DNA from 2 places in the Micromonospora sp. SD12 genome. Region 2 is predicted to be linked to the other one. Evidence: riboswitches for the same ligand, from Rfam matches in the RefSeq annotation. Region 2 holds a riboswitch; the other holds the start of a gene.
What was found. Region 2 has a riboswitch for S-adenosylmethionine ahead of thrC (threonine synthase). Riboswitches for the same ligand answer to the same signal wherever they lie in the genome.
Positions count from the first base shown of each region.

Region 1 (6,465 bases), on a different contig from region 2:
GAACCTGTCGCGGGCCGTGGAGGAGTCGGGCGCGACGATCGACCGCGATCCGCTGCCCACCGTACGGGGCGAGCCGACCCTGCTGACCATGCTGTGGCAGAACCTGCTGGGCAACGCGGTCAAGTTCCGCAGCCCGGACCGGGCGCCGCGCATCCGGGTGACCGTGACGGACACCGCGCAGGGCTGGTCCTTCGCCGTCGAGGACAACGGCATCGGCATCGACCCCCGGTACGCGGAGAAGATCTTCGTCATCTTCCAGCGGCTGCACCCCCGGGGCGCGTACCCGGGCACCGGCATCGGGCTGGCGGTCTGCAAGAAGGTCGTCGAGTACCACGGCGGGACGTTGAGCCTGGACGAGGCGTACCGCGACGGGACCCGCTTCGTGTTCACGCTGCCGCGGGTGCCGGCGGCGGTCGTACCCGGGCAGCCGGGCCAGCCGGCCGAGGAGTCGGCGGCCGGGGTCTGAGCCCGCCCCGGCGCGCCGGGCACCGGCCCCGCGATCAGCTCGCCGACCGACCGCCGCCGGCGGCGCGGGTGGCGGCCAGCGCGATCCCGCACGCCGCGACGGCGCTCAGCGGGGCGATCAGGAAGCCGACGGTCACCTCCCCCGCCGCGTCCAGTACCGCGCCGGCCACCGCCGCGCCGCCCGCGCTGCCCACCGAGAACGCCGTCGCCGCCCACGCGAACGCCTCGGCCACCGTGCCGGTGGGAGCCACGTCGTCGATCGCGACGAAGGCGATGGTCAGCAGCGCCGGCAGCGCGAGCCCGCTGACCGCCATCAGGCCCAGCATCGCGGCCGGGGCCGGGGTGAGCAGCAACGGCAGGTAGCCGACGGCGAAGACGCCGACCGCGCGGGGCAGCGTGGCATGCCGGCGCAGCCCGCCGAAGCGTACGTAGAGCAGGCCGCCGACCAGCGCCCCGGTGGCCTGCGCGGCGAGCAACCAGCCCGCCCAGGACCGGGCTCCGGCCGCCTCGGCGTATCCGGTCGCGGCGACGGTCACGCTGCCCACCGCCGCGCCGACCAGCAGCAGCGCGCCGAGGACCAGGCGGAGCCGGCCGGCACGCAGCGGCCCGGCCCAGTGGCGTACGGCCGGCTCGCCCCGCCAGCGACGCACCGCGTCGGTCGTGGCGAACCACGCGGTACCGACGGCCTGCAGGAGCGCGGCGGCGGCCAGACCGCCGGGCGGGCCGGCCAGGCCCACGGCGGCGAGCGTGACCACCGGGCCGAGGATGAAGATCAGCTCCTGGACGGCGATGTCCAGGGTGTACGCGGTCTGCACGCGGTGCGCGGGGAGCAGGTCGCGCCAGAGCACCCGCAGGCACGACTCGAACGGCGGCGCGCCCGCCCCGGCCAGGGCGGCGGCGCACACCGTCACCGGCAGGTTCACGTGCGCGGCGGTGAGGGCGAAGCCGATCGTCGACGCCGTCACGGACAGCCAGAGCACCGGCGGCTGCCGCCAGCGCTGCGCCATCCGGGCGAGCATCGGCTGGCCCACGGCGGTGCCGGCGGTGAACGCGCCGACGAGCAGGCCCGCGACGGTCAGCGTCATCGTCTCGCGGGCGAACACCAGCAGGGCCAGCGGGGCCGCGCCGAGCGGGATCCGGCCGAGCAGGCTGGCCGCCAGGACCCGGGCGGCCCGTGGCGCCCGGAGCACCGCGACGGCGGAGGTGTCGGTGGGGTCGGCGGCGGGTGGCCGGTCGGCGGGCGGTACGACGCCGGTGTGGTCGGGTGTGGGCATGGCGGAACGCTCCCGGAGGTGTGGCGGAGGTGAACGGCGGGCGGCGTGGCACCGGGCCGGTCAGGGAGCGAAGTCGGAGCGGTCGTGGTCGTTGCCGTACAGCGGCAGGTCGGGGGTGATCCAGCGGCCGTAGGCGACGGCGACGGCCTCGATCGGAATCACGTGGACAGTCTAGGTCCGAGCCAGCGGCACCGGATTGGACCTCGCCGCGGCGGCACCCGTGCTCCCTACGATGACGACCCACGCACCACCACGTGCCAGGAGGACGTCATGCGGGAGCGCTTCGCCGAGCTGTCCACGCCGCTGATCGCCGACGCCTGCGTACGCCTCGGCGTGCCCCCGCGCGCGGCGCCGGCCGGGATCCGGGCGGTCGTGCCCGGTCACCGTCTCGTGGGCCGGGTGCTGCCGGTGCGCCACCACGGCAGCGTGGACGTGTTCCTAGAGGCGTACGGCGGCGCCGCCGCCGGTGACGTGCTCGTCATCGACAACGGCGGGCGGACCGACGAGGCGTGCGTCGGGGACCTGGCGGTGCTGGAGGGCGCCGCGGCCGGCGTCGCCGGGCTCGTCGTCTGGGGCCTGCACCGCGACACCCCGGAGCTGGTGGAGATCGGCCTGCCGGTCTTCAGCTACGGCAGCCTGCCGGCGGGGCCGGCCCGGCTCGATCCGAGGGAGCCGGAGACGCTCACCAGTGCCCGGGTCGGGCCGCACCTGGTGACCGCCGACGACCTCGTGGTCGCCGACGACGACGGGGTGCTGTTCCTGCCCGCCGCGCGGGCTGCGGAGCTGTTCGCGGCGGCGGAGCGCATCGGCACCGTCGAACGGCTCCAGGCGCGGCGCATCCGCGCCGGGGAGACGCTGCGGGAGCAGACCGCCTTCGCCGACTACCTGGTTTGCCGCGCCGCCGAGCCCGGGCTCACCTTCCGGCAGCACCTGCGCCGCGTCGGCGGGGCGATCGAGGAGTGACCGGGGCGGACGGGACGGACGCGCCGTCGGCGGGCGCGTGAGGGTGGTCATAGCGGCTGGACGGCCCAGCGTGGCGGGCTGCTAGCCTCGTCGGCAGGTCATGAGCGCCAGCGTCAAGCCCCGGCTCGCTGGCCGGCAACCCTCGTCCGCGCAGGGGTGCCCCGGGTGAAGACCAGGCATCGGAGCGGCTCCGGTGCAAGCGCGGCCTGGTTCCCAGGTCGACACCGACCGAGGAGAGCCATGTCCCTGCGCACCTTCCCCCCACCGGCGGTTCCCGCCGTGGCACCGGCGTCGCCGGCGCTGACGCGGCGCCGCCACATCGACATGATGCGGGTCTGCGCCACCTCCTGTCGCCCCGGCGACGCGCGCTAGGCGCGCCACCCCCTCTTCCCTGAACCATCCCAGCGGTACGCCCATCGGGCGCACCGTCGGCGACGCACGCCCGTGCCCGTCGCCGGAGACACCTCATCGGAGACACCTGTGCGCATCCTCTCGTCCCTCACCCGGGCCGCCGCCCTCGGCGTGGCCGCCGTCCTCGTCGCCACCGCCCTGACCGGCTGCGGCGACGAAGCGGCCGACGCGGCCGACAACCCGTACGGCCTGCTCCAGCCGGGCGTGCTGCGCGCCGGCACGCTCACCGACGCCCCGCCGAACGTCTACCTCAAGGACGGAAAGTTCACCGGCTTCGACAACGACCTGCTCGTCGCGGTCGCGGAAAAGGTCGGCCTGAAGGTGGAGTTCGTCGGCACCGACTTCTCCGCCCTGCTGTCGCAGGTCAACAACCGCAAGTTCGACGTCGGCAGCTCCTCGATCACGATCACCGAGGCGCGCAAGAAGACCGTCGACTTCGGCAACGGCTACGACTTCGGCCACTTCGGACTCGACGTGCCGGCCGGCTCGTCGATCACCGGCTTCGACCAACTCGCCGGCAAGCGGGTCGTGGTCGTGCAGGGCACCGTCCAGGACGACTACGCCACCGGCGAGGGACTCGACCCGGTCCGGGTGCCCGACTACAACGGCGCGATCAACCAGCTCAAGGCCGGAACGGCCGACGCCTGGATCGCCCCGGCCGAGATCGGCGACAAGTCGGCCGCCGACAGCGCCGGCAAGATCACGGTTGCGGCCAAGCTGCTCAGCCCGGCCCCGACGGCGTACGCGGTCGCCAAGGGCAACGACAAGCTGCGCGAGGCGCTGAACAAGGGGCTCGACGAGGTGATCGCCGACGGCACGTGGAGCCGCCTGCAGGCCCAGTACTACCCGGGCCGCCCCATCCCGGCCGACTTCACGCCGGGCAGCGGCACGGTTCCGGTGCCGTCGGCGTCGGCCACCTCCTGAGACGTAGCGACGACGAGCAAGCGGGGCGGTGGGAGAGACGATGGATCCGTTGAGCACCCTGTGGGAGACCTTCTTCGACGCAGACTCCATGCGCGAGGCGCTGCCCGAGATGCTGACGGTGGGGCTGCCCAACACGCTGATCCTGGCGATCTCCGCCGCCCTGCTCGGCTCGGTGCTCGGCATGGCGCTGGCCGTCGCGGGCATCTCGCGTACGCGATGGTTGCGGTGGCCGGCGCGGGTCTACACCGACGTGTTCCGCGGCCTGCCGGCGGCGGCGACGATCCTGCTCATCGGGGTCGGCCTGGCGCCGCTGGGGATGCAGGTGTGGGGGCCCAACCCGTATCCCCTGGGCATCCTGGCCCTGTCGCTGATCGCGGCGGCCTACATCGGCGAGATCTTCCGCTCCGGCATCCAGTCGGTGGAGGCCGCGCAGTTGGAGGGCGCCAGGGCGCTGGGCCTGTCCTGGGGCGAGGCGATGCGCCTGGTGATCGTCCCGCAGGGGATCCGGCGGGTGCTGCCGGCCTGGGTGAACCAGCTCATCGCGCTGATCAAGGACTCCAGCCTGGTCTACTTCCTCGGCCTGCTGGCCAGCCAGCGTGAGCTGTTCCGCATCGGGCAGGACTACGCGGCCAACACCGGCAACCAGTCGGCGCTGCTGCTGGCCGGGCTGTTCTACCTGACGCTGACGGTCCCGCTGACGCACGCCGTCAACTGGATCGACCGGCGGCTGCGGCACGGCCGGCAGGCCACTCCCGGTGACGCCGACGACGACCTCGACCTGGCGCTGCCGGGCGCGGCGGGAGGGAACCAGCGATGAGCATCGACACGACGACCTCGGTGAGCCTGAGCGTCCGCGACGTGCACCTTGCCTTCGGGGCGAACCGGGTGCTGCGCGGGGTGGACCTGGACGTGGCGCGCGGAGCGACGGCCTGCGTGATCGGCCCGTCCGGGTCGGGCAAGTCCACCCTGCTGCGTACGATCAACCGGCTCATCGAGCCCGACCGCGGCGACGTGCTGCTCGACGGGCGCAGCGTGCGCGGCGACGACCCCGACGCCCTGCGGCAGCGGGTGGGCATGGTCTTCCAGCAGTTCAACCTCTTCCCGCACATGAGCGTGCTGCGCAACGTCACCCTCGCGCTGCGCCGCATCCGCAAGCTCGACGCGGACGAGGCGGCGGCGCTCGCCCGCGACCACCTGGAGCTGGTGGGGCTGGCGGCCAAGGCCGACGCCCGCCCGGCGCACCTGTCCGGCGGGCAGCAGCAGCGGGTCGCGATCGCCCGCGCGCTGGCGTTGCGCCCGCAGGTGATGCTCTTCGACGAGGCGACCTCCGCCCTGGACCCGGAGCTGGTCAAGGGCGTGCTGGGGCTGATGGCCGAGTTGTCCGCCGGTGGCATGACGATGGTGGTGGTGACCCACGAGATGGGCTTCGCCCGCGAGGTCGCCGACACGGTGGCGTTCATGGATCGCGGCGTGGTGCTGGAGGCCGGCGAGCCGGCCGCGATCTTCGAGCGGGCCGAGCACCCCCGGCTGCGCCGCTTCCTCTCCCAGGTGCTCTGACGGTCGGCTACCCTGCCGCGCTGCGTGACCCGCCCGCGACCCACCAGCCGCCCGCGGCGGGCCGGGCGGAGTAACTGCACGTGGAGATCGAGAGTCGGCGCGAACTGGCGCCCCGTCCGGGGAAGCTGGTCCGACCTCGGTCGGCCTCTGGCGCACTGCCACGCCTTGGCAATATCCTCCACTGCACACGCGAAGCCTGGAGTTCCTTTTCAGGGGCCGCCCCCGCCCCCACCTCCGGCCGCAGAGGAGAGACGCCATGCACGTCGAGGATTCCGCACTGGACCGCCGGACCCTGCTGCGCGCCGGCCTCGGCGCCGCCACGGTCGCGGTCGTCGGCAGCCAGCTCGCCCTCCCGGGCACCGCCCACGCGGACCCCGGCTCCGACCTGGACTGGATCTACAGCTGCGACGAGTGGGGCGCGCGCCCGCCGGCGGACCCGCTGTCGGTCAGCGCCATCCCCACCAACAAGATCATCGTGCACCACATGGCGTTCCCCAACGTCACCGACTACTCCGAGGCGCAGGCGGTCAAGCTGGCCCGCGACTGCCAGAACCTGCACATGGACGGCAACGGCTGGTCCGACACCGGCCAGCACTTCACCATCAGCCGCGGCGGCTACGTCATGGAGGGGCGCCGGGGCAGCCTGGAGCGGCTGCGGGCCGGCGACCGGCAGATGATCTCGGCGCACTGCCCGGGCGAGAACGGCCGCGCCATCGGCATCGAGAACGAGGGCACGTACGTCACCGAGACGCCGCCGGAGGCGCTGCTGGACTCGCTGGTCGCGCTCTGCGCGACCATCTGCCGGCGGTACGGGCTGCACGCCCACGACATCTTCGGCCACTGGGACTTCCGTACCACGCTCTGCCCCGGG
Region 1 covers NZ_JBQHDF010000014.1:96,538-103,002, forward strand. Annotated here, with positions in the region: gene ACTMS2_RS22740 (sensor histidine kinase) at 1-466, shown strand, start outside; gene ACTMS2_RS22745 (MFS transporter) at 501-1,739, opposite strand; gene ACTMS2_RS22750 (RraA family protein) at 2,010-2,702, shown strand; SAM riboswitch class IV at 2,799-2,910, shown strand; gene ACTMS2_RS22755 (ABC transporter substrate-binding protein) at 3,183-4,037, shown strand; gene ACTMS2_RS22760 (amino acid ABC transporter permease) at 4,078-4,854, shown strand; gene ACTMS2_RS22765 (amino acid ABC transporter ATP-binding protein) at 4,857-5,594, shown strand; gene ACTMS2_RS22770 (peptidoglycan recognition protein family protein) at 5,851-6,465, shown strand, end outside.
Region 1: linked by a shared signal. The riboswitch ahead of ACTMS2_RS22755 (ABC transporter substrate-binding protein) and the one ahead of thrC (threonine synthase) in region 2 are both predicted to bind S-adenosylmethionine.

Region 2 (6,465 bases):
CAGGCGTACGCCGTGCTCGTGCAGCGCACGGCCGACACCGCGACGCCGGCACTGGGGGTGCACCACCACCTCGGCCTCGGCGTTCTCGGTGTTGTCGAGCTGCGGCAGGTCCAGCGCGAGGTAGCCGGCCGGCACGCCGTCGAGCCGGGCCAGCGCCCAGAGCGGCTCGTTGCCCGGCATCGGGTGCCGGATCGCCGCCTCGAAGCGCCGCCGGCAGAAGGGCGGGAAGTCCGGCAGGTCGGCGTCGTTGGCCGCCGCGCCGATCCGGTACGCCTCGTCGACGGCGGCCTGGTCGGCGGCGTCGAGCGGCGCGATCGCGATGCTCATCGGCTCAGGGTGCGCCCCCCGACGACGATCGGGCCAGCGAATTAACGCTGGCCCGATCGGAAGTTGGTCGGGAGGGACGCTCGCACAACGCCTCCGGCGTTGGGTCGCAAGAACTCAAAGTCTCCGGCGAAACGCCCTCCCGCACGGAGCATCTTGCGCCGTCCGGTTCCTGCCGTCAAGTCCTTGTCGGCGCGTTTTCCGCACTCACAGCGAAAACCCAGTTACGCCGCGAATCCCCCGCCCGCCCCGGTAGCCGGGTCGGGTCAGCCGAGGAGGCCGGCGTCGCGGGCGGCTCGCAGCGAGGGCTTGATGCGGTGGGTGGGGCCGACCTGGCCGGCCACCGCGTCGAGGGTCTTGAGGCCCTCGCCGGTGTTGAAGACGACGGTCTCGGCGGTCGGGTCCAGGCGGCCCGACTCGACCAGCTTGCGCAGCACGGCCACGGTCACGCCGCCGGCCGTCTCGGCGAAGACGCCGGTGGTGCGGGCCAGCAGGCGGATTCCGGCGCGGATCTCGTCGTCGTCGACGTACTCCATCCAGCCCCCCGTGCGGCGCACCGCCTCCAGGGCGTAGATGCCGGCGGCCGGGTCGCCGATGTTCAGGGACTTGGCGATACCGGTCGGCCGGACGGGGGTGATGGTGTCGGTGTCGGCGTGCAGGGCGGTGGCGATCGGGTTGCAGCCGGCCGACTGCGCGCCGAACACCTTCCAGCCGCCCGCCGGCGCCTCGACCAGGCCGATCTCGACCAGCTCGGCGAACGCCTTGTCGATCTTGGTGAGCAGTTCGCCGGACGCCATCGGGATCACCACCTGCGCGGGGATCCGCCAGCCGAGCTGCTCGGCCACCTCGTAGCCGAGCGTCTTCGAGCCCTCGGCGTAGTAGGGGCGCACGTTGACGTTGACGAACGCGGTGTCCTCGAACTCGTCCGTCTCGACCAGCTCGCCGCAGAGCCGGTTCACGTCGTCGTACGAGCCGTCGATGGCGACCAGTTCGCCGCCGTAGACGGCGGTGGTGATGACCTTGCCCTGCTCCAGGTCACCAGGGATGAAGACCACCGACGGCGCGCCGGCCCGGGCCGCGTGCGCGGCGACGGAGTTGGCCAGGTTTCCGGTGGAGGCGCAGGCGTAGCGGCTGAAGCCGAGCGCGCGGGCGGCGGTCAGGGCCACCGAGACGACCCGGTCCTTGAACGAGTGGGTCGGGTTGGCGCTGTCGTCCTTGACCCAGAGCGGGCCGGTGACGCCCAGTTCGGCGGCCAGGTGCGGGGCGGCCACCAGCGGGGTGAAGCCGGGGTCGAGGGTGACCCGGGTGGCCGGGTCCTGCCCGGCGGGCAGCAGCGCCGCGTACCGCCAGATGTTGCGCGGGCCCGCCTCGATCTGCTCCCGGGTGACCGTCGCCAGCGCGGCGGCGTCGTAGTCGACCTCCAGCGGGCCGAAACACTCGTAGCAGGCGTGCTGGGCGGCGAGCGGGTAGCGGGCCGAACAGGCGCGGCAGACCAGGGCGCGGGCGGGGCTGGCGGTGGTGTCGATGCCGGAGGGGGCGAACGTCGACGTCATGTCGAGGGTCCTCTCATCTTTCCCCGCATCGCACCCTGCGGCGGGGACGGAATTGGCACCTGCCCCGCCGGTCGCTCTGCGGTGAGCGCGCGGGGTGGTTGCCGGGGCGTCGTCGGGCCGTATCCCTCAGCCCCTCTGGATGAGGTATGCAGTTGTGCCGTCGAGTCTAAGCACCGACAACGCCCGGATCGACGTCGGATCCCACGCTGTGAGCGATCCCGCAGCCGCCGTCGATCCGCCGGGCGGGGCCGGCGGAACCCTCCTCGACGGTACGGATTCAGACGGTCACCGAGCGGGAGTCGGCGGGGCGCCGGGCGCGCAGCAGGGTGTCGAGCGCCCACGCGCCGGGACCGAACACGGCGATCAGCAGGAACGACCAGCAGAACAGGACGGCCAGCTCACCACCGTTGCGCAGCGGCAGCAGCGCGTCGGGCTGGTGCACCACGAAGTACGCGTACGCCATCGAGCCGGACGCCAGCAGGGCCGCCGGCCGGGTCAACAGCCCGACGAGGACCAGGCCGCCGCAGACCGCCTGGATCAGCGCGGCCCACCAGCCCGGCCACTCGCCGAGCGGGACCGCCTCGCCGGTGCCCCGGCTGCCGCCGAGGATCCCGAGCAGTGAGGCCAGGCCGTGGCAGAGGAAGAGCAGGCCGACGACGGCACGGAACAGGGACAGGGCCGGGCCACCTATCCGGTCAGTGAGCATCAGGGCACCTCCGATCAGGACGGCAGGACGGCACCAGGATGCCGACAAAGATTCGACCGTGTCGATGAATTCCCTATCCGTGGGAACGCTCCCATGGATAGGGGCGTCCCTGCCGCCTTGCGGGCTGGCGCGGGCCCGTTACGGTGCCGGTCACATCGACGGAAAGGAACGCGCGAATGCGTCGCAAGCTCGTCCCGGTGGTGGCGCTGACCATGGCCTGCCTGCTGGTGGTGACGACCGCCTGCTCCACGGGCAACCGGAAGAAGCGGAACCGGTCCGCCGACCGGCCCGCCGGCACCGCCGTCGAGCGGGACGACGTCGACACCGCCCCGGCGACCGCCCGGGCCACCCCGACCCCCCGCCCCACCGACGACCGGCTCAGCTGCCTGGAGCTGCGCAACACCCGGGTCGGCAGCAGGAAGATCCGCTACCGCGGGTACGCCGCCCCGATCCGCCTCGCCGACGGCCGCTGGTCCGACCCCGACGGCACGAGGGTGGAGTTGCAGCGGCCGTGCGCCGTGGGCGACCTCGACGGCGACGGCGCGGGTGACGCGGTGGGGGTGGTCATGCTCGACGGCGGCGGCACCGGCCGCTTCTTCACCCTCGCCGCCTGGCGCAACGTCAGGGGCGAGCCGGACTACCAGGCCCAGGTCGACCTCGGCGACCGTACGCCGGTGGAGAGCGTCAGCGTGCGCGACGGCAGGGCGACGGTGGTCTACCTGACCCGCCCCGCGGACGGCCCGATGGCGGAACTGAGCATCCGGCGCACCGCCGTCTACCAACTCCGGGGCACGACGCTGGCCGAGCTGCGCCACACCGACGCCCGGGTGACCGACGCGTCCGGCGACGGGGACACCGCCGACTCCGGCACCGCGCCGGACTCCCCCGACTCCCCCACCCGCAAGCGCAGGCCCCGGTCCCGCTGACGTCCCCGCGACCGGGCCGTCCGGGACCCGTCGATCGTTGCCGGCTCCGGCCGGAACGAGCACGCGCGGCTCAGCCCGGGACCGGCCGGTGGGCCGCTGGCCTCGGGAGCTGTACGGATGCGGTCTCCGGGCAATTCTGCTGGCTCACCTCGCCGAGGCAGCCCCACCCCGGGCCCGGGGGGCGTTCGAAGTACTGGACGGGCTGCGACGGGACGGCCTCGGTGGTGAACGTTCCGGTGCCGCCCGGGATGCGTTGCTCGTGGGAACCGGTCGTGTCGGTGTAGGAGGCGACGATGTGCCACTCGCACGTGTGGGTGGACACCTCCGGCTGGATACGGAAGGCCATGTTGGACTGACCGTTGCCCAGCTCGACGACGTTGCGGCGGAAGTACAGCCGGCCCTCCTCCGGCTCGCCCTCGGCCAGGGCGTACGGACCGTGCGGCTCGTCCGTCGGTCCCCCGGTCAGGTCCCACAGCAGGCCCTGCCGGGACTCCGCACCCGCCGGGGGAAGGGTGACGACGGTCTGCGCCGTCGGTACGCGGCACGTGTCCTTGACGGCAGTCATGTTGTTGATCGTGAGCCCGGCGGCGCGGTCGCTGTTCAGGTTCAGGTCGAACGTCTGGGCATGGCCGCGATTCTCGTTGCCGTCCTCCCGCGGGGCCACGTAGGACGCGTGCTCGACCAACCGGCCGCCGAGCGGCTTCAGGAACTCCCACACCTCCGACCTGGCGCCGGTCAGGGCGGTGAGGGCGGCCTGCTCGCCCTCGGTCAGCGGCCGGTCGAGCAGCACGGTGAAGGCCTCGGGCAGGTCCCGGTCGTAGTCGAGGGGAGTGACGGTGGACACGAACGCGGGCTGCTCACGGTCGACCACCTTCTCGGCCTGCCTGTCCGATCGGGCCCGATCGGTGGCCGTCGACCGGTCCAGCAGAAGGTCGGCGTGGTAGGCGAACAGCACGCCGAGCACGACGACGACGGCGACGGCGGTCGCGTACACCGCACGCTGCCTCGGCCGAAGCCCGCGAAACCCGGGCAGGCGTTCATCGGCCAGCACGGCCAGGGCGCTCGGCCCGGGCCGCTGCCCCGGTGCCGGCGCGGGTGGCGGCGCGGCCTGCGAGACGGGTGGCGGCGCGGGCGGGGACGTGGACGGCCGAGCCGGTGGCGCGGGCGACGGCTCGGCGGGCGGCTCAGGCGGCGGCACGGCGGGCGGAGTGGACATACCCGATTCTCACTCACGGGAACCGCAGTCTCACAGACAGCAGTTCGCGCTCCCCGGGTTCCTCACCTGAGGAGAGACCGGTCCCACGCACGGGGCAGCTCGACAGCGCCCATCAGCCGCTCCCCCGGACGGGTGTCCGGGGCCGGCTGAGCACCGGCCGGTGCGATGATCGGGCGATGGCAACCCCCGCGTACCGACCCGCACCGTGTCCGCGCGGCGGAGTTTCCACACCGGCACGGCTGATCGGCGTCACGATGGCCGGCCTCGTCCTGCTCGGCGCCTGCTCCGCGGCCGCACCGCCGTCGGTCGATCCGGCACCGAGCACCATCCCGAGAGCGGGCGCGCCGACACCGGATTCCGGGACCGCCCCCGGCGGGTGCCCGGAGTCCGGCGTCCGGATCGGTTCGCCGGGCTCCAGCGCCGCGATGGGTCTGCGGGCCCTCGGGCTGGAGCTGGTCAACTGCGGCACGGAGCCCTACCCGCTGAACGGTTATCCCGCGCTGCGTCTGCACGACGGCGACGGCAACCCGATACCGGTCCGGGTGGTCGAGGGGGCCAAGGAGATCACGTCGGGCTTCGACGCGCCGCCCCGGCCACTGACCCTGCGGCCCGGCGAACGGGCCGGTGCCGCCGTGCTCTGGCGCAACCTGGTCACCGACCCGACGGTCGTCGCCACCACCGGCGAGCGCCTGGAGGTCGCGCCCGCCGCCGGCCGGCCCGCGCAGGTCGTCGGCCTGGACGGGCCGATCGACCTCGGCAACACGGGCCGGATCGGGGTCAGCGCCTGGAAGAAGGCGGCCGACCCGGCGCCTTAGCTGGTGACGTCCTTTCGGGTGAAGCGCCAGAACGCCAGCCCCCAGAACAGCGTCGCGTAGCTGATCGCGGAGATCGCGCCGCGTACCACGTCGTCGGTCTGCACCGGCGTCGACAGCAGGCCCAGCCAGGCGGTGCTGTAGTGCGTCGGCAGGAACGCGCGCAGCGCGCCCAGCGCGGTGATCTGGTCGAGGATGCTGGAGAGGATCCAGAGCAACACCGCGCCGCCGACCGCGCCGAGCGCGGCGTCCGTGACCACCGACAGCAGGAACGCCAGGCCGGCCACCACCAGGAGTACGACCGCCAGGTAGCCGAGCACCCCCAGCAGCCGCAGCAGCCCCTCGCCCGGTTCGAGCTGGGCCGCCACGGTGCTGCGCAGCGGCTCCCAGCCGTAGCGCAGCGTGCCGATCAGCAGGGCGGTGCCGGCGAGCAGCAGCAGCGCCAGGGCCGAGTAGACGAGCGCGACCACCAGCTTCACCGTCAGCAGGCGGGCCCGGGGCACCGGCACCGCGAGCAGGTACCGCAGGCTGCCCCAGCTCGCCTCGCTGGCCACCGTGTCGCCGCAGAACAGCGCCACCACCACGACCATCAGGAACGACGCCGAGACGAAGATGGTGAAGAGGGTGAAGTTCAGCCCGCCCGACGTGGCGAACTCCACCAGGCTGCCGAACTCCCCGCGCCCGTTGTCGTCGTCGTCGCCCGTGTCGAACTGGAACGCAATCAGGATGATCAACGGCAGCAGCACCATGAAGCCGAGGGCGAGCTGCGTACGCCGCCGGGAGGCCTGCCGCCGGAACTCGGCGCCGAACGGCAGGGTCGCCGACGGTCGGTAGCCGGCCGCCGCGCCCGCCGTGGGTGACGTGCCCGCCATCATCGGTCCCCGCTTCCCCGAGAGTTCTCGCCCACCAGGGCGAGGAACGCGTCCTC
Region 2 covers NZ_JBQHDF010000007.1:215,364-221,828, forward strand. Annotated here, with positions in the region: gene ACTMS2_RS16690 (N-acetyltransferase family protein) at 1-327, opposite strand, end outside; gene thrC (threonine synthase) at 591-1,877, opposite strand; SAM riboswitch class I at 1,888-2,023, opposite strand; gene ACTMS2_RS16700 (DoxX family protein) at 2,155-2,583, opposite strand; gene ACTMS2_RS16705 (hypothetical protein) at 2,760-3,509, shown strand; gene ACTMS2_RS16710 (hypothetical protein) at 3,580-4,503, opposite strand; gene ACTMS2_RS16715 (DUF4232 domain-containing protein) at 4,980-5,540, shown strand; gene ACTMS2_RS16720 (ABC transporter permease) at 5,537-6,412, opposite strand; gene ACTMS2_RS16725 (alpha/beta fold hydrolase) at 6,409-6,465, opposite strand, start outside.